DNA from 2 places in the Pedococcus ginsenosidimutans genome. Region 2 is predicted to be linked to the other one. Evidence: predicted binding sites of a transcription regulator. Region 2 holds the regulator's gene; the other holds the start of a gene.
What was found. The regulator LexA, encoded in region 2, represses DNA repair genes until DNA is damaged. The targets are predictions, from matches to a motif close to TCGAACANNTGTTCGA.

Region 1 (11,974 bases), on a different contig from region 2:
CGCTGCCGGCCACCGAGCTCGCCCGGCTGCTGGTCGCCGAGCTCGGGGCCGCGAAAAGCCGGTGAGCGTTGTCGGCCCGAGTCGATAGCGTTGAGCGAGTGAGTGGCGACGACGACATCCTCCTGAGGGCCAAGGGCCTGACCAAGCACTTCGGCGAGTTCACGGCGGTCGACGGCATCGACTTCGAGGTGCGCAAGGGGGAGTGCTTCGGCTTCCTCGGCCCCAACGGCGCGGGCAAGTCCTCGACGATGCGGATGGTGGGCTGCGTCTCGCCGGTCAGTGGTGGCGAGCTCCGGCTGTTCGACCTCGACCCGGCCACGGACGGTCCCGCCATCCGCGCGCGCCTCGGCAGCTGCCCCCAGCGGGACACCCTCGACGAGGAGCTCACCGTCCAGGAGAACCTCTGGATCTACGGCCGCTACTTCGGGCTGTCCCGCAAGGAGGTCCGCACCCGCGCTGCCGAGCTGCTCGACTTCGCCCAGCTCTCCGAGCGGGCCGGCGACAAGGTCGAGCCCCTGTCGGGGGGTATGAAGCGGCGCCTCACCATCGCGCGCTCGCTCATCAACTCCCCGGAGATCCTGCTGCTCGACGAGCCCACCACCGGACTGGACCCGCAGGCGCGACACGTGTTGTGGGACAGGCTGTTCCGGCTCAAGCGCTCTGGTGTGACGCTGGTCCTCACCACCCACTACATGGACGAGGCCGAGCAGCTGTGCGACCGCCTCGTCGTCATGGACCACGGCCGGATCGTCGCCGAGGGTTCCCCGCGTGAGCTCATCGCGCAGCACTCGACGCGCGAGGTGCTCGAGCTGCGGTTCGACGTCGACGACCACTCGCGCCACGCAGAGCAGGTGGGCGGCATCGGCGAGCGGGTGGAGGTGCTCCCCGACCGCCTGCTGGTCTACGCCCACGACGGTGACCGGGCCTCGGCCGACGTCCACGCCCGCGGGGTGCAGCCGCTGTCCTCCCTGGTGCGCCGCTCGACGCTCGAGGACGTGTTCCTCACCCTCACCGGCCGGACGCTGGTCGACTGATGACCGTCTACCAGGACCGCACCGCACGAGGGCCGAGGTCGCCGCTCAGCGCGACCGAGCGCGTCCTCGCGGTGTTCGGCTACCACGCGACGGTCTACTCACGGACCTGGCGCGGCAGCATCGTGACCCGGATGCTCTCCCCGGTGCTCTTCATGCTCTCCATGGGCATCGGCCTCGGTGCCCTCGTCGACGACCGCGCGGGTGGCATCGACGGCCGTCCCTACCTGCACTTCGTCGTGCCGGGCATCGTGGCGACGCAGACGATGTGGGTCGCGTGGAGCGAGTCGAGCTACCAGGTGCTCGGCTACATCAAGTGGAACATGGGCTACCACGCCCAGCTCGCGACGCCGCTGCGCGTGCGCGACGTGCTCGCCGGGCACTTCCTGGCGATCACGGGCCACCTCGTCGTCGCCACGAGCCTGTTCATGGTCGTCGCCGCCCTGTTCGGCGGGTTCGACTCGTGGTCGGCGGTGGCCTGCCTGCCCGTCGCGGTGCTGACCGGGCTCGCCTTCGTCACGCCGATCTTCGCGTTCACGGCGACGCAGGAGGGCGACAACGGGTTCAACATCCTCTACCGCTGGATCATCACGCCCCTGATGCTCTTCTCCGGCACGTTCTTCCCCGTCGACCAGCTGCCGCCGTGGATGCAACCGGTGGCGTGGGTGACCCCCCTGTGGCACGGCGTCGAGGCGTGCCGCGCCGTCGCCGGCGGGTGGGAGTCGTCCGGGGGCACCCTCGCGTTCGCCGGGCACCTGCTCGTGCTTGCCGCGTACGCCGTCGCCGGTTGGCTGCTCGCCGAGCGCACCTTCACCCGGAGGCTGGCCTCATGACGACGACGCAGCAGGCTCCGACCGCGCGACGCCTCGCCCGGGCCATCCCCATGCCCGCGGGCGCGGGCCTGGCGCGGATGCTCGTGGAGCGCAACATCACCTCGTTCCGGCACGGGTGGATCGCGCTCGTCACCGGTTTCGCCGAGCCCGTGTTCTACATGTTCTCCCTCGGCATCGGCATCGGCGCGCTGGTCCGCACCGTCACCACCGACTCGGGCCTGACCGTCACCTACCCGCAGTTCGTCGCGCCCGCCCTGCTGGCGGCCTCCGCGATGAACGGCGCCGTCATGGACTCGACGTTCAACGTCTTCTTCAAGCTGAAGTACGCCAAGCTCTACGACGCCGTCCTCGCCACCCCGATGGGGCCGCGCGACGTCGCGGTGGGCGAGATCAGCTGGTCGCTGCTGCGAGGAGGCATGTACTCGGCGGCGTTCCTCGTGATCGCGCTGCTCGCCGGTGCCGTCCGGTCGTGGTGGGCGCTGCTGGCCCTGCCCGCGGCGGTGTTCATCGGGTTCGCGTTCGCCGCGGTGGGCATGTTCGCGACGACGTTCATGCGGTCGTGGGTGGACTTCGACTACATCACCCTCGCGGTCCAGCCGATGTTCCTGTTCTCCGCGACGTTCTTCCCGCTGTCGACCTACCCCGACGCACTGCAGTGGGTCGTGCGCGCCACACCGCTCTACCACGGGGTCGCGCTCGAGCGGGCGCTCACCCTCGGCGACGTGGGCTGGGGTGTGCTCGGCCACGTCGCCTACCTCCTGGTGCTCGGCGCGGTGGGTGTCGTGGGGGCGGCCCGTCGTCTCGAACGGCTGCTGCTGTCCTGAGGGTGGTGGCACCTAGCATCACGGCCATGGACGAACCCCAGGACGTCGTGCACTCGGCAGCCTTCGCCGACCTCGACCCCGTGACCGCCTACCGGCTCTGGGCGCTGCGGTCGGACGTCTTCGTCGTGGAGCAGGACTGCCCCTACCTCGACCTCGACGGCCGCGACCTCGACCCCCGGACCACGCACCTGTGGGTCGAGCGCGCGGGTGCGCCCGTCGCCACCCTGCGGGTGCTGGACGACGCCGAGCACGACGGCGGCGCGCTGCGCATCGGACGGGTCGCCACGGCCCGCGCCTGGCGCGGCCGCGGCCTCGCGGCGCTCCTGGTGTCCTCGGTGCTGGAGTCGGCGGGGGAGCGTGACGTCGTCCTGGACGCCCAGTCCCACCTCGTCGACTGGTATGCCGGGTTCGGGTTCGCCCCGAGTGGGAGGGGGTTCGTCGAGGACGGCATCCCACACACCCCGATGCGACGGGAGTCGCGCCGGGACGTTCCCTGACGACCGAGGTGAGTGCTCAGGCCGGGCCCGGGGCAGCCCGACCGGGGTGGGCGACGAGGGCGATGACCACGAACGCGGCGAGCGCCAGGAGCACGTAGGGCACGCCGAGCAGAGGAGCCCCGGCGTCCCTGAGCAGGCGCACGTAGTCCACCACCGTGCCGACGGCCGCGCACGACCACCCGAGGAGCACGAACCGTCCCACCTCCACGGGCCGCAGCATCGCGGTCAGCGTCGGGACGACCACGACGAGGAAGGCCATCACGAGGTCGTGGACGGCGTTTCCCGTCTGCGAGTTCTGGAGGTTCAGCCTGGCCACGCGCACGAACGGCAGGGCGGCCAGCAGGCCGACTCCCGCTGGGAGGGCCACGGCGCGCCATACGGGACGGGCCAGGGACAGGCCGTGCTCGCCCCGCAGGAGGACCACGGCCCTCACGGCGAGGGCGACCAGCCCGACCAGGCCGGCGAGCTCGAGGAAGTACCCGCTGTCGAGGTTGGCGGTGCCACTGTCCTTCCACGTCCGGGGCATGTCCCACAGCCCCCACGTGGCGGCTGCACCGGCCCCGACGAGCAGGGCGGCTGCGACGTGGGCGCGCGCCCGCGGTCGGAGGAAGAGGACGCCCGCGACCAGCCCGACGAAGCCGGGGAACAGCCATGCCCACAGCAGGCCCGACTGGACCACCGCCTGGAGGTCCCCCGTGAACCGCACGGTGAAGGTCGCCGCGACGACCGTCCCTGACGCCACCAGGGTGCCCGTGCCCAGCGCGCGGGCCAGCGGCGTGGGCGCCGTCGGGGACCCGGCGACGGGCGTGGTCGCAGGCGCCGGACGCCCCCTGACGACCGCGAGGACGCCGGCTGTGATGGCGGTAAGGCAGCCCGCCAGTGCGACCCAGATGCCGAAGTCGACGTCGCTCGCACCCAGGCCGCCCGAGGCGTCGAGGACGAGCGCCGCCGTGCCCAAGGCCAGCACTGCCGTGGTCGCCACCGGCCAGCGCCAGCGTTCGCTGAACGCGCCGGCGTACACGGTGGCGACCCCCGTGGCGCAGGCGAGCACCCCCACCCCGAGCAGGACCACAGCGAGCGCCGCACGGAAGGCGAAGGCGCCCTCGCCGTACACGAAGGAGGGGAGCATCACCGCGAGGACCATGAGCCCGCCGCCGACGAGCAGGGTCCGGCCGGCCGGTACCCGGTGCCGCACGACTGGTGACGACACGTGGGCCTCCGCGTCGGCAGCAGGTGACCGGATCGGTGGTGGAGCGGCAGGGGAGTCGCCGTCGGCCGGCAGGGTGGGTGCCGTGCGGCTGGCGCCCCGGGTGACGTCTCCCGGTACGGGTGCGGGCGGCTCCGTCGCGGACGGCTGGGCTGCGAGGGCTTGCCGCGGGGCCTCGGTCCCCGGTGTGGCCGGGAGGGCGGCGAGGGCCTCGCGCGCGGCGTCGGCGACGTACGAGGTGTCCGAGCGCGCGACGTCCTGCAGCGCGTGCAGCGCACCGAGCGCGACCCCGGGGTCGGGGCTCGCGAGCCGGGCCCGCAGCTCGCCCACCGCCCCCAGGCGGGTGTACATGTTGGCGTCCTGGACGGCGGCGCCCAGGTCGGCCGGGAGCCGGACCGCGCGGACGCGCCGACGCCGGCTCCTGGCGACGTAGAGCTCGCCCTGCAGCTCGATGTCCCTGCTCGGCGTCTGGTTGGGGTTGTGGGCGCGCACCTGGTCGAACACGTAGTCGTAGAGCTCGCTGAGGGACACCAGGCCGTCCTCGTCGCGGTCCGCGGCGCCGGTGCGCAGGCCCTCGACGACGGCCGCGGTGAACACCGACGGCTGCTTCTGGTCGTCCGTGGCCAGGGCGCTTCCCTCGAAGGCGTACTCCATGGCGCTGGAGGCGGTGATGACCGCCCGCCCGCGGCCACCGCCGAGCTTGCCTGCAGGAAAGCTGTCGAGCACGTTGGCGGGGCCGGCCGCCCGGACCGCGACGCCCTCACCGAAGGCCCCGCCGTAGCAGCAGTCGAGGAAGAGCACGATGCTGCGGGCCCGCGACCCACGCATGCACCGTTGCACGAAGTCGGCAGACACGGAGGTGGACGCGAGGCGGTCGGGTCGGGTGTTGGTGGCGGCGAGGAAGAGCTCGCCGGAGTCGCTCTTGAGCCCGTGGCCGGAGAAGTGCAGCAGGAGCAGGTCGTCGGGCCGCCCCTCGGCGAAGAGGTCCTCGATGCTGCCCTGGACGGCGTGCGAGGGCGCGTTGTGGACCACCCGGACCTCGAAGCCGCCGATCTCGGGGTCGCCCAGCACGGCGGCGAGGGCCTCGGCGTCCGCCATCGGGGCCCGCAGCCGGTTCAGGCCCGGGTGCTCGAACTCGTCGCTGGCGACGATCAGGGCTGTGCGCCGGCCGTCCATGACGGGGTCTCTCGCTCGTGGCGGTCCAGGAAGAGGGACACCAGCCGGTCCTGCTCGGTGCTGGTGGCGCCGGACAGCTCCAGGACGTCCCCGTCGACCTCCATGCGGATGTTCCGGGGTGCCTCGTGCCCGCGGTCGAGCCACGCGCGTGCCGCGGTGACCAGGGCCGTGAGGCCACCAGAGCCCATGAGGGCGACGGCGAGCGTGCTCACGGTCTGCGCGTCGACGCCCCGGGCGCCCGGGGGAGCGGCGGCCGACGACGGCCTCCGGACGTCCACCGTGTCGAGGTGGCCGAGCTCGTCGCGGAGCTGCCGCGTGAGCTGGTCGAGCCGGTCCGGGTCGGAGCCGCCCTCGGCCAGGGTCAGGTGCACCATGGGCTCCATCGGCCCGCCTCCCGGCTCGGTTTCCCTGCACCGAAGATCCTACTGCCGCCGACCCGGCGTGTCGTGGGTCCGCCTCTGCTGTTTCGAACACGTGTTCGGTATGCTCGTCCACAGGTGGCACCCCCTCCAGGACCACGTCCACAGGCTGTTCGTCGGCTCGGGACGGCTGTCGGTGGCGGCACCTAGCGTCTGACCCGACAGCAGATGAAGCGACAGGGTCGAAGGCAGGCGCGCCCGACTCGACATGGAAAGTAGGAACGGTGGCCAAGATGTCCGGTGGCAACACTGCAACGGTTGACCAGAAGGCGAAGTCTCTCGACTCCGTCATGGGGCAGATCGAGAAGTCGTTCGGCAAGGGCGCGGTCATGCGCCTCGGCGACGACGTCCGTCCGCCCATCGACGTGATCCCCACGGGTTCGATCGCCCTCGACGTGGCCCTCGGCATCGGTGGCCTGCCTCGGGGCCGGGTCGTGGAGATCTACGGGCCGGAGTCCTCCGGCAAGACCACGGTCGCGCTCCACGCCGTGGCCAACGCCCAGCGTGCCGGTGGCATCGCGGCGTTCATCGACGCCGAGCACGCCCTCGACCCCGACTACGCCAAGAAGCTCGGCGTCGACACCGACGCCCTGCTGGTGAGCCAGCCCGACACCGGTGAGCAGGCGCTGGAGATCGCCGACATGCTGATCCGCTCCGGTGCCCTCGACATCATCGTCATCGACTCCGTCGCCGCCCTCGTGCCGCGCGCCGAGATCGAGGGCGAGATGGGCGACAGCCACGTCGGTCTGCAGGCCCGCCTCATGTCCCAGGCGCTGCGCAAGCTCACGGGTGCGCTCAACACCTCCGGCACCACGGCGATCTTCATCAACCAGCTGCGCGAGAAGATCGGTGTCATGTTCGGCTCGCCCGAGACGACGACCGGTGGCAAGGCGCTGAAGTTCTACGCCTCGGTCCGCCTGGACGTCCGTCGCATCGAGACGCTCAAGGACGGCAGCGACCCGGTCGGCAACCGGACCCGGGTGAAGGTCGTCAAGAACAAGGTGTCCCCGCCGTTCAAGCAGGCGGAGTTCGACATCCTCTACGGCCAGGGCATCTCGCGTGAGGGCGGCCTCATCGACATGGGTGTCGAGCACGGCTTCGTCCGCAAGGCCGGCGCCTGGTACACCTACGACGGCGACCAGCTCGGCCAGGGCAAGGAGAACGCCCGCCAGTTCCTCAAGGACAACCCCGACCTCGGCAACGAGATCGAGAAGAAGGTCAAGGAGAAGCTCGGCATCGGCCCGCAGGTCGACAAGCCGGCCGACCTGGCCCCCGAGGTCCCGGTCGAGTTCTGACCGGTCCCGCATGACTGATCGACACGCTGCGGCGAGGGCTGCCTTCGAGGCCGCCCTCGCCGCGACGGCGTCCGGCACCAAGGCCACCTCCACGCCCACCTTCACGGCCGGCTCCGAGGCAACCACCGAGCCGCCCGCCGAGCCAACCTCCAGGGCCCCCTCCGAGCCAGGCGCCCGGACCCGTCGGCCGAAGGCGTGGCAGCCCATCCCCGGCGACCCCGAGAATGACGTCAGGTCCCGCGACGCCGAGCCCGACCCCCACGACTTCGCCCGCCAGATCGTGCTGCGGCAGCTGGCGATGTCACCCAAGAGCCGCAAGCAGCTGCGCGACAAGCTCCGTCAGCGCAACTGTCCCGACGACGTGGCCGAAGCAGTCCTCGACCGGATGACCGAGGTCGGGCTGGTCGACGACGAGGCCTACGCCGGGATGCTCGTCCGGTCCCAGCAGGCCGGTCGCGGGCTGGCCAAGCGTGCCCTGGCCCGCGAGCTGCGCACCAAGGGTGTCGACGACGAGACGGCGAAGGCGACCCTCGACGCCATCGACCCGCACGCCGAGCGCGACCAGGCCGAGCACCTGGTCGCCAAGAGGCTGCGCTCGATGCACGGGCTCGACGCGACGGTCCAGACCCGGCGGCTGGCCGGCATGCTGGCCCGGAAGGGCTACCCCGCCGACCTGTCCATGTCGGTGATCCGCGACGCCCTCGCGCAGGCCGTCGAGCACCAGCGGGACTGACCTCCCTCGACCGGCGCCGGGGAGCCGGGACGTTCCCGGGCACCGCACGCCACCACGTACCCTTGTCGATGCGATGACCACACAGACGACCCCGAAGACCTACGACGTACGCACCCACGGGTGCCAGATGAACGTGCACGACTCCGAGCGCCTCGCCGGGCTGCTCGAGACGGCCGGCTACGTCGACGTCAACAGCGTCCCCGAGCCGGCCCGGCCGTCCACTGCCGACGTGGTCGTGTTCAACACCTGCGCGGTCCGGGAGAACGCCGACAACAAGCTCTACGGCAACCTCGGGCAGCTGCGACCGGCCAAGACCGCGAACCCCGACATGCAGATCGCCGTCGGGGGCTGCATGGCCCAGAAGGACCGCGACACCATCGTCGCCCGTGCGCCCTGGGTCGACGTCGTCTTCGGCACCCACAACATCGGCAGCCTCCCCGCCCTGCTCGACCGTGCGCGCCACAACCGTGAGGCGCAGGTCGAGATCCTGGAGAGCCTCGAGGTCTTCCCGAGCACCCTGCCCACCCGGCGCGACTCCGCCTACGCCGGCTGGGTCTCGATCTCCGTGGGCTGCAACAACACCTGCACGTTCTGCATCGTGCCCAGCCTGCGCGGCAAGGAGGCCGACCGCCGTCCCGGCGACGTCCTGGCCGAGGTGGAGGCCCTCGTCCAGCAGGGCGTCGTCGAGGTGACCCTGCTGGGGCAGAACGTCAACACCTACGGCGTGGAGTTCGGCGACCGGCTCGCGTTCGGCAAGCTGCTGCGTGCCTGCGGCGAGATCGAGGGCCTGGAGCGTGTGCGCTTCACCAGCCCCCACCCGGCCGCGTTCACCGACGACGTCATCACCGCGATGGCGCAGACGCCCAACGTGATGCCGTCGCTGCACATGCCGCTCCAGTCCGGCTCGGACCGCGTGCTCAAGGAGATGCGCCGCTCCTACCGCAGCGCGAAGTTCCTCGGCATCATCGAGCGGGTGCGCGACCAGATCCCCGACGCGGCGATCACCACCGACATCATCGTCGGCTTCCCGGGCGAGACCGACGAGGACTTCGAGCAGACCCTGCGCGTGGTGCGGGAGGCGCGGTTCTCCAGCGCCTTCACGTTCCAGTACTCGATCCGGCCCGGGACGCCCGCGGCGACGATGCCGGACCAGCTGCCCAAGGCCGTGGTCCAGGAGCGCTACGAGCGGCTCATCGCGGTGCAGGAGGAGGTCTCCTGGGCCGAGAACCGCGCCCTCGAGGGCCGCGAGGTCGAGGTGCTCGTCGCGACCGGCGAGGGCCGCAAGGACACCGAGACCCACCGCCTCTCCGGTCGGGCGCAGGACAACCGCCTCGTGCACTTCGCCGTCCCCGCCGGTGCCGAGCGACCCCGCCCCGGCGACATGGTCACCGTCGGCGTCACGTACGGCGCCCCGCACCACCTCGTCGCCGACGCCGCCCTGGAGGGTGGGGTCTACGCCGTGCGCCGCACCGCCGGTGGTGACGCCTGGGCGGCGACGCAGGACTCGCCCGTGCCCGGCAAGCCCGCCGTCTCCCTGGGCATGCCCGGGGTGGGGCGGCCGGCCCAGCAGCCGGCGGCTCCGGCCGCCCCGGCCTGTCGCTAGGCGACGTCCCGACCGACCTCGCCGATCTGGAAGACTCCCCGCATGACCATCCGCCCCATCGTGATCACGGGCGACCCGGTGCTGCACCGCCGCGCCGAGCCCGTGCAGGCGTTCGACGCCGAGCTGGCCGAGCTGATCGCAGACATGTTCGAGACCATGGACGCCGCGAACGGCGTGGGCCTGGCCGCCCCGCAGGTGGGCGTCGGCCTGCGCATCTTCACCTGGCAGATGGACAACGACGACGACGTGCCCGCGCGCGGTGTGGTCGTCAACCCGTACGTCGCGTCCTCCAAGCCGGCCCAGGAGGACCCCGACCCCCACGAGGAGGTCGAGGGCTGCCTGTCGGTCCCCGGGGAGAGCTTCCCGCTCAAGCGCGGCGACCGGGCGAGCGTGACCGGGTTCGACGCCGAGGGCAACGAGATCTCGTTCGAGGCCACCGGGTGGTTCGCCCGCTGCATGCAGCACGAGTACGACCACCTCAACGGCTTCCTCTACGTCGACCGCCTCAGCGACAAGTGGGCCAAGAAGGCCCGCAAGGCGGCGAAGAAGGCCGGCTGGGGCGTCCCCGGCCAGAGCTGGATGCCCGGCGTCGACCCCGACCCGTTCGGCCACGACAGCCCCGACGAGCACGACCTGTGAGCGGCCCCCGGTGGCCGCACCGGTGATCGTCGCCGTCGTCGGACCCACGGCGACAGGCAAGTCCGACCTCGCGCTCGACCTCGCCGAGGTCCTCGGCGGCGAGGTCGTCAACGCGGACGCCAGCCAGCTCTACCGGGGGATGGACATCGGCACCGCCAAGCTGGCACCCGAGGAGCGGCGCGGGATACCCCACCACCAGCTCGACGTCCTCGAGGTCACCGACGAGGCGTCGGTCGCCGCGTACCAGTCGGCGTCGCGCAGCGACATCACCGAGATCGCACGACGCGACCTGCGCCCCGTGGTGGTCGGGGGGTCGGGCCTGTACGTGCGCGCGGCGCTGGACGTCCTGGACATCCCGCCGACCGACCCCGCCGTGCGGGCGCGCCTGGAGGCGCAGGCCGACGCCCTGGGTGTCGAGGCCATGGCGGAGCGGCTGCGCGCGCTCGACCCCGTCGCGATGGAGCAGATCCAGCCCAACAACGTGCGCCGTATCGTGCGTGCCCTGGAGGTCGTCGAGCTCACCGGCCGGCCCTTCTCGGCGACGATGCCACGTCGTGAGTTCGTGGGCCCGACCGTGGTGGTGGGGCTGCGGGTCGGTCGCCCCGAGCTCGACGCACGGATCGGGGCGCGCGTCGAGCACATGTGGCAGGCGGGCCTCCTCGACGAGGTGAGGACGCTCGACCAGCTGGGGTTGCGCCAGGGCCGCACCGCCTCGCGTGCGCTCGGCTACGCCCAGGCGCTGGCCCAGCTCGACGGGACGCTCGACGAGGAGCAGGCCAAGGAGCAGACGGCGACGCTGACCCGGCGGTTCGCCCGGCGGCAGGAGTCCTGGTTCAACGCCGACCCCCGCATCCACTGGCTCGACGCCTCGGCCGGCGCGCGGGACGGACTGCTCGCGCGGGCCCTCGAGGTCGTCAGGGACAATGGGTCCCATGGCTGACCAGACCCCCTTCACCAAGGGCCACGGCACGGAGAACGACTTCGTGCTCGTGCCCGACCTCGAGGGGTCGCGGCCGCTCACGAGCGCACAGGCCGCCCGGCTGGCCGACCGCCACGCCGGGATCGGTGGCGACGGCGTCATCCGGGTCGTGCCGACCGCGCTGGCCGACGAGGCCCTGGTGCTCCAGCAGGCCGGAGCGGCCCGGTGGTTCATGGACTACCGCAACGCCGACGGCAGCGTCGCCGAGATGTGCGGCAACGGCACCCGCGTGTTCGCCGCCTACCTGCGGCGCGAGGGGCTCGAGACGGCCGACGAGTTCGCCATCGCCACCCGCGCCGGCACCAAGGTCGTGCGGTTCGACGGGCCCGACCTCATCGCGGTCAACCTCGGCCCCTGGCGCCTCGCCCAGCCGCACATCGCCGACGCCGAGGGGTTCGACGCGCTGGTGCACGTCGAGGGGCACGACCCGCTCTCGGCCCTCAGCGTCGACCTCGGCAACCCGCACACGGTCGTCGCCCTCCCCGAGAGCGTCGACCTCGACAACCTCGACCTCCACCACCCCCCGGTGGTCAACCCCGGGCCGGAGCACGGGACCAACATCGAGTTCGTGCGCCCGATGGGACCCGGCCACGTGCGGATGCGCGTCCGTGAACGCGGCGTGGGGGAGACCCGCTCCTGCGGCACCGGCGCGGCCGCCGCGGCCATCGCGACCCGGTTCTGGGCCGGGGACATCGGCGACTCGTGGACCGTGGACGTGCTGGGTGGCCGGCTGCGCGT
Region 2 (11,974 bases):
CTCGCATCGCTCGACCTGCAGGCCCTCTGACGCGGCGCGCAGCTCGTCGAGGGTGTGGAGCAGCGCCGGGTCCTGGGGACCGCCCACGCCGTCAGTGAGGTTGCGCAACGCGTGACCGACGACGACCAGGGCGCCACCCGGTGCGAGCCAGCGCCGGCACCGCCCGAGCACGTCCTCGGGCAGGTGGAGGTAGGCGACCAGCACCAGGTCGTAGAGGACGCCCGGCGACGGTTGCCACGAACGCGCGTCGGCGACCGCCCAGTCGACTGCGAGCCCGCGTCGGGTCGCCTCGGACTCACCCTTGCCGAGACCCACCGCCGAGAAGTCGACCGCCGTCACGCGCCAGCCCAGCGACGCGAGCCAGAGGGCGTGCCGGCCCTCGCCGGCGCCGAGGTCCAGCGCCCGCCCCGGTGGCAAGGGCGAGACGATGCGCTCGACCTCGGCGTTGGGTCCGGAGCTCCAGACCCGGTCGCTGGCTGCATACCGCTCGTCCCACATGCGCTGCCGGTCGGTCATCCCCCTAGCATCGCCGATATGAGCCCGGCCGCCACCGCGATCACCGTCCGCGATGCCGTCGCCGCCGACGTCCCGTCCATGGCGTCGATCTACGACGAGCAGGCCCGCACCTCGGTGGCGACGTTCGACACCGAGCCACGTGGGGCGGCATACCTCGGGGAGAAGGTCGCGGGCGCCGCCGGGAGCGACATCGTCCTCGTGGCCGTGGATGGGGACGAGCTGCTCGGGTACGCCTTCTCCGGACCGTTCCGCCCACGGCCCGCCTACGACGGCACCAAGGAGGTCTCGGTCTACCTCGCGGAGGGCGCGAGGGGGCGTGGCATCGCCACGCAGCTGTACTCCGCGTTGCTCGGCAGGCTCGACGCGCTCCCTGACGTGCACACCCAGGTCGCGGTCATCGCCCTGCCCAACGACGCGAGCGTCTCCCTGCACCGTCGGCACGGGTTCGAGCAGGTGGGCGTGCTGCGCGAGGTGGGGCACAAGTTCGGCCGCTACGTCGACACCGCCTGGTACCAGCGCCTGGGGTAGCCTGCCCCGGCCGGAGGCGAACGAAGGTCCATGGCCACCTCAGCCGAACGACCACTGGCGTTTCGTGGCAGCCCTTGGCACTCTCGGTGACGAGGGGACCGGCACCAGCCGGCCCCAGCGAGAGGACACACCGCTCAAGGACCAGTGCGAGCCGAGGCACAGGGAGGCCGGTATGGGAGCTGCCGGAACGGGACCGTTCGAGAACGACGACGCGTTGGACTTCCTCGACACGCTCGAGGAGGCAGGGCCCGACGAGCGCCGCGCCCACGTGGAGCGGGCCATGGCTCGTGTGATCCGCTCGGACGGCTACATCGAGGCGCCGGAGATGGCCGAGGCCATCGCTGCCGCCGTGGTGGTCGCCGCGTGCGACGACCCCGAGAGCGTCGCGCGCGAGCGCCACGTACCCCGCTGGGTCGAGGAGGAGCCGCTCGAGGTCGACGAGCGCCTCGAGGACCTGGCCACCTCGGCGCTGCACCGGGCCCTGCGCCCGGACGACAACGAGTGGTGGGAGCTCTGGGACGAGGCCCGCGCCACGGACGACATCACCCAGCGCCTGAGCAGGTACCTCGAGACGCTGGGCGACTGACGCTGCCCGTTGGCGCAGGCATCTGACGCAGGTGACCGGCGTGAGGCTCAGACCCGGCGCAGCACCGCCGTGACCTTGCCCAGGATCGTGGCGTGGTCGCCGTCGATGGGCTCGAACGCCTCGTTGTGCGGCATCAGCCACACCTTGCCGTCCTTGCGCTTGAACGTCTTGACGGTGGCCTCGTTGTCGAGCATGGCGGCCACGATGTCGCCGTTGTCGGCGGTGGGCTGCTGGCGCACGACGACCCAGTCGCCGTCGCAGATCGCCGCGTCGATCATCGACTCACCGACGACCTGCAGGAGGAACAGCTGGCCCTCCCCGACGATCTGGCGGGGGAGCGGGAACACGTCCTCGACGGTCTCCTCGGCGAGGATCGGCACACCGGCGGCGATGCGACCCAGGACCGGGACGTAGGAGGCCTCCGGGCGCTGGTCGCCGACCCCGGTCTCGTCGTAGACGGCCGTCTCGTCGTCGGCGCTGGCCCCGCCGCGGTAGCCGCGCATGTCGGCGGGGGAGTCGGGGGAGACGACCTCGATGGCGCGGGGCCGGTTGGGGTCGCGCCGCAGGAACCCCTTGCGCTCCAGGGTGGACAGCTGGTGCGCCACCGAGCTGGGCGAGGTGAGCCCGACGGCCTCGCCGATCTCGCGCAGGCTCGGCGGGTAGCCGCGACGGTCCACCGAGTTGCGGATCACCTCGAGGACCCGGCGCTGGCGGACGGTGAGCCCGTCGCCGTGGTCGCGGTCGGGGAGCTCCTTGACGTTGTCCTCGCTCATGCCGGTTCCTCGTTTCCGCAGGTCAGGTGCCGTGAGCCGGGGTCTTGGAAGAGGTCCGGCGACGGTGGTACGGGTGCGTTGTCAGTGGCCTCTGATGTGCTTGAGGCATGAACACAGCGTATGGCGTTCGAACGCCTGTGCCAAACATGTGTTCGACGCGTGTCTTGCCGCATTCGAACACGCGTGCTAGAAATCAGTCCAGAGGTAGTTCGCACATCCGTTCGAACCGCCACCAGACATTGACCACCACGGAGGACCAGATGAGTGCAGCAGTCGCTTGGGACGTCACCCCCGCACCTTTGCGGATGCCGGTGCGACCGACCCGCCCGCAGCTCGTCTCCGTGCCCACGGGTGACGACGTCGTCATCCGCCCCGCGGCGCCGCTGCGCCTCACGCGGGCCGGGCGGCTGGCAGTCACCATCACGGTGCTGGTGGCCGCAGTGGTGCTCGCGATCAGCCTGCTCTCCGGCGGCGCGTCGGCCGCGGTGATCGACCACGCGACGACCGTGCAGTCGGGCCAGACGCTGTCCGAGGTCGCCGCGGCGCAGCTGCCGCAGCTCCCGCTGGCGGACGCCGTCGCCCGCATCCAGGTCGCCAACGACCTGGCCGGCTCCGACGTCCACGCCGGTCAGACGCTGCTCATCCCCGCAGTCGGCTGACCCGGGCCGGCTGACCCAGCTGCTGACCCAGTTGCAGCTCAGAGGACCAGCTTGTCCTTGATGTGGGTCCAGTAGAGCGGGCTCGACGTACCCGCCTTGTCGACGGCGACCTGGTCCACGAGGGTCGTGGGTTGCGGGGTCCCGCCGACCTGGTCCCACGAGTAGACGTAGTGGGCGACGCCGCCCTTCATCAGGTAGACCTTCTTGGTCGTGTAGCCGCGGACGTAGGACCCGTCCACCGGGCGGTACGACAGGTGGTTGTAGCGGGTCGCGCTGCCTGCCTTGTCGATCGCGTACTGGTCGACGGTCATGGGGGTCCGCTTGCCGCCGATGTTGTCCCAGTTGGTGACGACGACCGGTGCGCCGCCTGCGATCTTGTAGACCTCGCCGCGCTGGCCGCCCTTGACCAGGGTGCCCTCGGCGGGCCGGGTGAGCAGGTGGTTCCAGTGGCCGCCGGTGCCGGCCTTGTCGATGGCGTACTGGTCGACCTTCGTCGTCGCCTGCGCGCCGCCGAACGGAGTCCACGTATAGACGTACACCGGTGCGCCGCCCACCACGCGGTAGACCTCGTTGCGCTGCGCGCCGCGGATGAAGGTGCCCTCGGCGAGCCGGGCCGGCATGGAGGCCAGGGTCGTCGAGGAGATGAGGTGGGTGGGCTGGGTGCCCCCGAGGCCGGTCCACGTCGAGGTGTAGATGGGTGCCGAGCCGACGAGCCGGTAGACCTCGTTGGTCTCCCGCACGCGCAGGAACGAGCCGGACTTCGGCGGCTGGTAGGCCTGGTCCCTGAAGTGGATGAAGTTGCTCGGCCAGTTGCGGTCGCCCTTGTAGACGCGCCAGCGCGAGGAGTAGCCGCCACCCCACGAGGAGTCCGAGATGGCGATGTACGACGACGTGACCTCCTCGACGTAGCCGACGTGTCCCGCGCTCGGCGCGTAGGCGCTGCCGTAGTTCCACTGGGCGATGGAGCCGGTGCGCGGCGTCTTGTCGACGACGTAGCCGCGCGACTTGGCGCTGGTGGCCCACTGCCCGCCGTTGCCCATCCCGCTCTCCTGTCGCACCCCGTTGCGCGCCAACCGGTAGGCCACGTAGTTGACGCAGTTGTTGCCGGAGGAGTTCACGGGGTAGCCCCACACCGACTTCCCGGCATACCCGCTGAAGGAGATGCAGGCGGTCGAGTAGGCCTTGCACTCGCTCACCAGGCCCGCTGCCTCGGCGGCCCTCGGGGCGACGGCGACGAGGGCGGTCGCCGTCAGGGCCAGCGCGAGCAGGCGCAGGACGGCGTGGGCGGAGGCACGGTGGAGGCGTGAGCGCATGACTTCCTGGGGGGTGGGGGGCAGTACGGCGCCGGAGCGCAGGTGGCAGGGCCCGGGGACCCGGCAACCTGAACAGACTGGACGGGCGATGTCCGCTTTGTCAGGCACATCCGTTAAGTCCAACCGTGTAATTCATCAACTCTCGTCGCCGTCGCCCGATGTTGTGTGAAATGGGCGGCCGCTGAGCCCTCGCCCACGCAGCGAGCTCGACTAGCCGCGCCAGAGGTGGGGTGTCCGGTCGTCCTCGAGGTAGCGGAGCTCCAGCTCGAGGAAGTCCGCCAGCCGCTGGGCCGCTTCGCGCACCGCAGCCCTGCCCTGGTCGTCCACGCTGCGCGCCAGCCGGACGTCCACCTCGACCTCGCCGCCGCGGACGCTGCGCTTCCACAGGCCGACGTTCTGGGCGTCGACGACGACCCGGGCCCAGAACGGGTCGGGGTGCTTGGCGAACGGGTGGTCGGCGACCGCCGGGAACGGCACCGTGGGGTAGGTCAGGACCACCTCGTCGTAGACGGGGAAGAGGTAGCCGGAGGTGGCGGCCGGGCTGCGTCGCGGCACCACTTCGGGGTCGAACCAGTGCGGGGTGCCCCCGACGTCCACCTGCTCGAGCACATCGCCGAGCTGGGCCAGAGCCACCTTGGTGCGCGCGACGGTCTGCGACGACCACCGGGTGAAGTCCTTGACCGTGGCGGGTCCGTGCCCGGCGAAGAACCGGCGAACCAGCTCGACGAGCGCCTCGTCCTCGTCCCTCGCACGCGTCGGCGGCACGACCTCGTCGACCAAGGCGTAGGAGTGGTGCACGCCCTTCTGCGGACCCGAGCAGAGCAGGCCGAGCAGCTCCGCGACGAGGAGCAGGTGCCCCAGCGGGGGTCCGGGCTCGATCGCCGAACCCCGCTCGACGAACGCCTCACCGATCTCGGCGCGGGTCAGGTGGCGGCGACCCTGCAGCAGGTCGGCCAGCAGCGACAGCCCCGAGTCCATCCGCCGGGTGTCGTCGAGGCCTAGCTGGCGGTGGCGCCCCGCCATGGACGAGAGCACGCGTGGGGACGTGAGGGCCAGGATCCAGCGAAGGTCCTCCCGAGCCACGAAGTGCCACGTCGGGCGAAGGATGTGGGTGCGCAGGAAGTCGCCGCTGTCGTGCTCGCGGCGAACGGCGGCATACGTGGCGTGCCGCGTGCGCAGGCCCAAGGAGAAGAAGGCGTGGTCGCGCTCCTGGCTCTGGACGCACGTGAGCAGCCGGACCGCATCGGCAGCCCGGGGCAGGGGTGCCGAGCTGAGGCGCTGGGTGGCGAGTCGCTGAGCGAGGACGCGCGCAGAATCCATACCTCCCATCCTCTCGAAAGGGACCGACAGCAGGAGGACAATGTCGAGATGGAGCAGCACACCACCGTCGACATCGCCGCCTCGCCGGCCCGGGTGTGGGAGGTGATGACCGACATCGAGCGCTGGCCGGAGTGGACGGCATCGGTGCGGTGGGCGCGCCGGCTCGACGAGGGCCCGCTGCGTCCGGGGTCGAGCGCCAAGCTGAGCCAGCCCCGCATCCCCACCTCCGACTGGGTGGTCACCGAGCTGGAGCCGGGCTCGTCCTTCACCTGGGTCATGCGCGGCCCGGCGATCCTCACCAAGGCCCGTCACGTGGTCGAGCCGCTGCCCGGTGGGGGCAGCCGCGTGACCTTGAGCATCGAACCGCACGGCTGGCTGGGGGAGCTCGTCGCGCGGGCGTACCGCGCCACCACCGACCGCTACCTCGCGATGGAGGCCGCCGGCCTCAAGACGCGCAGCGAGGACGCGTCCCGGTCGTGAGCCACGGGCGATGAGTTCCTCGGCCCCGGGTGGTCGGTACCACTGACGGGAACGACCCACGACGAGCGAGGGAGCAGGCGATGGGCAAGGTCATCGCAGGGATCACGATGTCGGTCGACGGCTACGTCACCGGGCCGGACGACGGGCCCGGGTGCGGCCTGGGGGTGGGTGGGGAACGTCTTCACTACTGGGTCTTCGGCGGCCCGTGGAGCTACGACGAGCCGCGCGGCGAGATGGAGCCGGTGGACGCGGGGTGGATGGAGAAGGGCATGCGCGACATGGGCGCTGTCGTCGGCGGCCGCGCCACGTACGAGGCCTCCGGGCACTGGGGCGACGAGAACCCTTGGGACGTACCGTTCTTCATCGTCACGCACCGGCCCGAGGAGCAGCCCGACGGCGGCGCGTTCACCTTCATCGAGGGCGTGCGCGAGGCGGTGGCGGCGGCCCGGGATGCCGCCGGCGACCGCAACGTGCACGTGATGGGCGGTGCCGACGTCATCCGCCAGGCGCTCGACGCCGACCTCGTCGACGAGCTGAGCATCATCGTCGCGCCCGTCGTGCTGGGCGCGGGCAAGCGGCTGTTCGAGGGCTTCACGCGTGACCTCGAGCTCGAGCAGCTCGGGGTCACCCAGTCCCGCTTCGCGACGTTCATCGACTACCGCGTGAAGCGGGACTGAAGCGGGACTGAAGCGGGACGCGCCGAAGGGCCCGGTGGCCGGCGTCAGCGGGCGAGGTAGCCGCCGTCGATCGGGTAGTAGGTGCCGGTCGCGAACGACGCGCCGTCGCTGGCCAGCCAGGCGACCAGCTCGGCGACCTCCTCGGGCTCACCGATGCGCTGCAACGCGTGCTGCGTGGCGAGGAAGTCCAGGACCGACTGCTCGAGGTGGGCGTCCAGCAGGGGGGTGCGGATGAAGCCCGGGCCCACGGCGTTGACGCGGATCTTGTCGGCGGCGTGCTCCCACGCGGCCACCTGCGTCATGCCGACGACACCGTGCTTTGCCGCCGTGTAGGCGCTCGCCGTGGCGAAGCCGACCGCGCCGAGGATCGAGGCCATGTTGATGATCGAGCCGCCGCGTCCGCTGGCCTTCATGGCCCGGATCGCCGCGCGCTGGGTGTAGAAGACGCCGTCGAGGTTGATGCCGATGACCTGGTGCCAGCCCTCGTCGGTGTAGTCGCCGCTGTTCAGGGCCTCCCCGCCGATGCCCGCGTTGCAGACGGCGATGTCGACGTGTCCGAGGTGCTCCACGGTGGCGTCCATGGCCCCGTCCACTGCCGCGGAGTCGGACACGTCGACCACCGCGCTGTGGGTCCGGCACTCGAACGCCTCGAGCTCCTTGAGGACGATGTCGATGGCGGCCTGGTCGAGGTCCCACACCGAGACGTCGGCGCCGGAGCGGGCGAGGATGTGGGCGCAGGCCCGGCCGATGCCGGACGCGCCGCCGGTGATGACGGCGACCCTGCCGCCGAGTCCGTAGCTGTTCATCTGTTCCTGCCTTCGTGGTGGCCCTGAGGGCTTGCCCGGGAAAGGTCCCGCGGTCGTGCTCCCACTCTCGGGCTGCCCACCGGGGCCGGGTAGGGCCCAAGGGCCCGAGGCGCACACCGGCAACGCCGCGCGGGCTCCGTCGCCGGCACACACGACGGGAGCCGGCCCCGCCGCAGCGGGGTCGGCTCCGGGAGCACGTGCGTCAGGGCGCCATACGGGTGCCGGTGAAGGTGCCCGTGGCGGTGAAGATCTGCGCACCGGTCGCGTCGTACCCGGTGACGGTGAAGGTGCCGACGAGCTTGCCACCGCTCAGGTGCCCGCGAACCCGGACGCGCACGCTGCCGGCAGGCATGTCGGGCCCGAGGTCGGTGGTGCCCCAGAAGGTCGCCTTGAACCGGTCGCCGTCCATGGCCCAGACGCCGTTGCTGACCGAGCCGGCCGGCCGGATGTCGTTGCTGACGATGATGCCGCCGGCACCGATGCTGACGACGGTCGTGCCCGGCTCCGGGTCGGCCGGCGGGTCGTTGGTGTGCTCGATCCACCAGCCGCCGAGGACGCCGCTGCTCGAGTCGCTCGCCGACGCCGATGCGACCCCCGTCCCGGCGACCAGGACTCCGCCGGCCGCCACCCCCGCCGCCGTGCGCACGAGCTGACGACGGTCGATCCTTGCTGCTCCGCTCATGAGAACCTCCTCCGCTACGGGTTCCCTGCGCCTTCGATAGTCCCGCCGCCCCGCCCGGCCCGGGTCACGCAGACGGCCTAGTCCTGCTGTGGTCCCCGGGCGTGGCCGACCGCGGCGGCGACCGTCCCCGGGCAGGGCTACGGTGAGCGCGTGCTGGAAGCAGGGTTCTGGGGTTTCGTCGGTGGAGTGGCGCTGCTGGTCGGCGCTGCCGCCGGCATCTGGCTGCCGACCTCGAAGCGGGTCATCGGCTGGGTCATGGCGGTCGGGTCCGGGGTGCTCGTCAGTGCCCTGACGTTCGAGCTCGCGGGCGAGGCCTACGACAAGGCCGGGGGAGTCTCCACGGTCCTGGGCCTGCTCGGCGGGTCGGTCGTCTTCTTCCTGGGCGACTGGTGGATCGACAGCCGCGGAGGCCACCGCCGCAAGAGCCCCAACGGCCCGCAGGCCGGCGCGGCCGGGACCGCGCTCGCGCTGGGAGCCCTGCTCGACGGCATACCCGAGAGCGCCGCCATCGGTGTGTCCACCATCGGCGGGGGAGGCGTGGGGGTCGCCGTGGTCGCGGCTGTGTTCCTCTCCAACATCCCCGAGGGGCTCTCGTCGTCGGCCGGCATGAAGTCCGCCGGGCACAGCGCGCGCTCGATCATGGGGCTGTGGCTGGGCGTCACCGCCGCGGCCACCGTGGCCGCGGCACTGGGGCGGGTGCTGCTCGACGGGGCCGACCCGGCGGTCGTGGCGACCATCCAGGCGTTCGCTGCAGGGGCGATCCTCACCATGCTCGCCGACACCATGGTCCCCGAGGCCGTCGAGCACGCCGGACGCCTCGTCGGGCTCCTCACGGTGGTCGGGTTCAGCGCGGCGTTCCTGCTCTCGATGGCCTGAGTCGGCTTCCCGAGCGGCTCGGCCGGGCGGGGGGTGACCTGCATGGGTGACCTGCAGGGCTCGGCCGGCGGGGCCCTGCAGGGGTGAAGGTCAGGCGCGCAGGCGAGTGCCCCTGAACGTGCCCGTGCCGCTGAAGATCTGGGTGCCGTCGGGGGAGTACCCGGTGATCGCGGCGGTTCCGACCATGACCCCACCGGAGAGCCGACCCTGGATCTGCACGCGCGTGCTGCCCGGGTCCGCACCCCCGGTGGGCGGGGCCAGGGGGGCCCACAGGATCGCTCGGAAGTGGTCGGCATCGCCCGACCAGCTGCCGTTGCGCACCACGCCCGCAGGACGGATGTCGTTGGCGACGATGACGCCGCCCGGGGCCATGCTCACGATGGCGATGCCGGGGGAGGGCGGTGCGGGTGCGTCGTCACTGTGCTCGAGCCACCAGCTGCCGATGAGGCCGGCGTGCTCGTCGGCAGAGGCGGCTGCTACCCCGGAGCCTGCGACGAGGACGCCGCCGACGGCGACCCCCGCCGCGGTGCGGACCAGGTGTCGACGGTCGATGGATGAAGCGGTCATGCGAACCTCCGTGGGACGGTCCCTGCAGATGGGTGGGAGTCCCGGCATCGCGGCTGACCCTGCCGCGCAGCGGTGTCCGGCAACTGTCCATCGTCGCGCGAGGGGCGCAGTGGCGCGTCGTGCAGCCTGCGTAGGACCCGTGAGCGGCGGCGTCCAGATGCGCCTGTGCGGCCGACACCAGATGTGGGGTGGCCGGCGACGTCGCACCCCACATCTGGGGCGCCTCTGGCGTCACACGAGCCCCATCAGCATCAGTTCGGGCGTGTCGTCGCGACCCTGCGCAGGCCCCTGACCTGCGGCGATGCACACTGCGCTACGGAGTTTGGAGGAGTTTCCGGGACTCGCTTGCGTCCCGGGGCGCAGCGAGGCAGACTATCCCTACATCTAGTGGTTACACGGCTGTAGTTCGTCCACATGTAGTGCACAGGGCAAGGCCGGTTCTCCACACGTTGTCCCCAGCAGGTCCACAGTTTCGTCCCCAGCCCCACTCGTGAGGGCGCGGGCCGGGAGCGCCCACCGGCGCCACGCGTCACACCCCATCACACCCACGTCCGACACCTCCGAGGAGGCCTGCCGTCATGCACTGCCCGTTCTGCCGGCACACCGACTCCCGGGTCATGGACTCGCGCACGACCGACGACGGCAGCTCCATCCGCCGGCGCCGCCAGTGCCCGGAGTGCGGCCGCCGCTTCACCACGATCGAGACGGCCAGCCTCACGGTGACCAAGCGCTCCGGCGCGAGCGAGCCGTTCAGCCGGGGCAAGGTCCTCGCCGGCGTCCGCAAGGCCTGCCAGGGCCGCCCGGTCACCGAGGACGACCTCGCCCTCCTCGCCCAGCGCGTCGAGGAGTGCATCCGCCAGCAGGGGCAGGCCGAGGTCGAGGCCCACGAGGTGGGCCTGGCGATCCTCGGGCCGCTGCGCGAGCTCGACGAGGTCGCCTACCTCCGGTTCGCCAGCGTCTACCAGGCGTTCGAGTCGCTCGAGGACTTCGAGGCCGCGATCACCCTGCTGCGCGCCGAGCGCGAGGCCACCGGCACCGAGCCGGAGCAGGGACGCACCGCCGGTATGCCGCCGGGCTGAGCCCCGCGCCATACGCACCACAAGCACCACCCCGGCACTGTCAGTGCCACCACCGAGAATTGACACCACAGCAGCACCAGGGGCTAGGGAGGCCACCAGACATGACTGAAACCGCAGGCGCACGTGCAGGTGCCCGCAAGAACGCCGGCAAGGGCGCCGCAGGCGTCACCGTCGAGCGCATCTACACCACCCCCGGTGTGCACCCCTACGACGAGGTGACCTGGGAGAAGCGCGACGTCGTCCAGCAGAACTGGAAGACCGGCGAGACGATCTTCGAGCAGCGCGGTGTCGAGTTCCCCGACTTCTGGTCGGTCAACGCCTCCACCATCGTCACCACCAAGTACTTCCGCGGCGCCGTGGGCACCGACGCCAGAGAGACCGGGCTCAAGCAGCTCATCGACCGCGTCGTGCTGACCTACGTCAAGGCCGGCAAGGACCACGGCTACTTCGCCACGGCCGAGGACGCCGAGATCTTCGAGCACGAGCTGACCTACGCCCTGCTGCACCAGGTGTTCAGCTTCAACTCCCCGGTCTGGTTCAACGTCGGCACCAAGAGCCCGCAGCAGGTCAGCGCCTGCTTCATCCTCGCCGTCGACGACTCGATGGACTCGATCCTCAACTGGTACAAGGAAGAGGGGAAGATCTTCCAGGGCGGCTCCGGCGCCGGCCTCAACCTCTCCCGCATCCGCTCCTCGAAGGAGCTGCTGTCCTCCGGCGGCACCGCCAGCGGCCCGGTCTCCTTCATGCGTGGCGCCGACGCGTCCGCGGGGACCATCAAGTCCGGTGGCGCGACCCGTCGTGCGGCAAAGATGGTCGTCCTCGACGTCGACCACCCCGACATCATGGAGTTCGTCGAGACCAAGGCGCGCGAGGAGGACAAGATCCGTGCCCTGCGCGACGCCGGCTTCGACATGGACCTCGGCGGCAAGGACATCACCTCCGTCCAGTACCAGAACGCGAACAACTCGGTCCGTGTCTCGGACGAGTTCATGAAGGCCGTCGAGGCCGGCACCGACTTCGGGCTGCGCTCGCGCACCACCGGTGAGGTCATCGAGAAGGTCGACGCGCGTGACCTGTTCCGCAAGCTCGCGGAGGCCGCGTGGGAGTGCGCC

Region 1: recA (recombinase RecA) is a predicted target of LexA. The motif match lies at 6,035-6,050, and genes of this name have one in related genera.

The regions. Positions count from the first base shown of each region.
Region 1 is NZ_BAABLO010000013.1:191,534-203,507, forward strand. Features, by position in the region: gene ABEA42_RS17795 (NAD(P)H-dependent flavin oxidoreductase) at 1-65, shown strand, start outside; gene ABEA42_RS17800 (ABC transporter ATP-binding protein) at 99-1,034, shown strand; gene ABEA42_RS17805 (ABC transporter permease) at 1,034-1,864, shown strand; gene ABEA42_RS17810 (ABC transporter permease) at 1,861-2,688, shown strand; gene ABEA42_RS17815 (GNAT family N-acetyltransferase) at 2,715-3,185, shown strand; gene ABEA42_RS17820 (caspase family protein) at 3,202-5,568, opposite strand; gene ABEA42_RS17825 (effector-associated constant component EACC1) at 5,544-5,951, opposite strand; gene recA (recombinase RecA) at 6,221-7,282, shown strand; gene ABEA42_RS17835 (regulatory protein RecX) at 7,293-8,015, shown strand; gene miaB (tRNA (N6-isopentenyl adenosine(37)-C2)-methylthiotransferase MiaB) at 8,089-9,618, shown strand; gene def (peptide deformylase) at 9,661-10,257, shown strand; gene miaA (tRNA (adenosine(37)-N6)-dimethylallyltransferase MiaA) at 10,268-11,197, shown strand; gene dapF (diaminopimelate epimerase) at 11,190-11,974, shown strand, end outside.
Region 2 is NZ_BAABLO010000004.1:390,032-402,005, reverse strand. Features, by position in the region: gene ABEA42_RS06620 (class I SAM-dependent methyltransferase) at 1-516, opposite strand, end outside; gene ABEA42_RS06615 (GNAT family N-acetyltransferase) at 535-1,044, shown strand; gene ABEA42_RS06610 (DUF4259 domain-containing protein) at 1,217-1,630, shown strand; gene lexA (transcriptional repressor LexA) at 1,678-2,403, opposite strand; gene ABEA42_RS06600 (LysM peptidoglycan-binding domain-containing protein) at 2,664-3,062, shown strand; gene ABEA42_RS06595 (CHAP domain-containing protein) at 3,101-4,375, opposite strand; gene ABEA42_RS06590 (winged helix DNA-binding domain-containing protein) at 4,586-5,695, opposite strand; gene ABEA42_RS06585 (SRPBCC family protein) at 5,744-6,175, shown strand; gene ABEA42_RS06580 (dihydrofolate reductase family protein) at 6,256-6,852, shown strand; gene ABEA42_RS06575 (SDR family NAD(P)-dependent oxidoreductase) at 6,897-7,658, opposite strand; gene ABEA42_RS06570 (hypothetical protein) at 7,861-8,340, opposite strand; gene ABEA42_RS06565 (ZIP family metal transporter) at 8,491-9,216, shown strand; gene ABEA42_RS06560 (hypothetical protein) at 9,307-9,783, opposite strand; gene nrdR (transcriptional regulator NrdR) at 10,362-10,862, shown strand; gene ABEA42_RS06550 (vitamin B12-dependent ribonucleotide reductase) at 10,964-11,974, shown strand, end outside.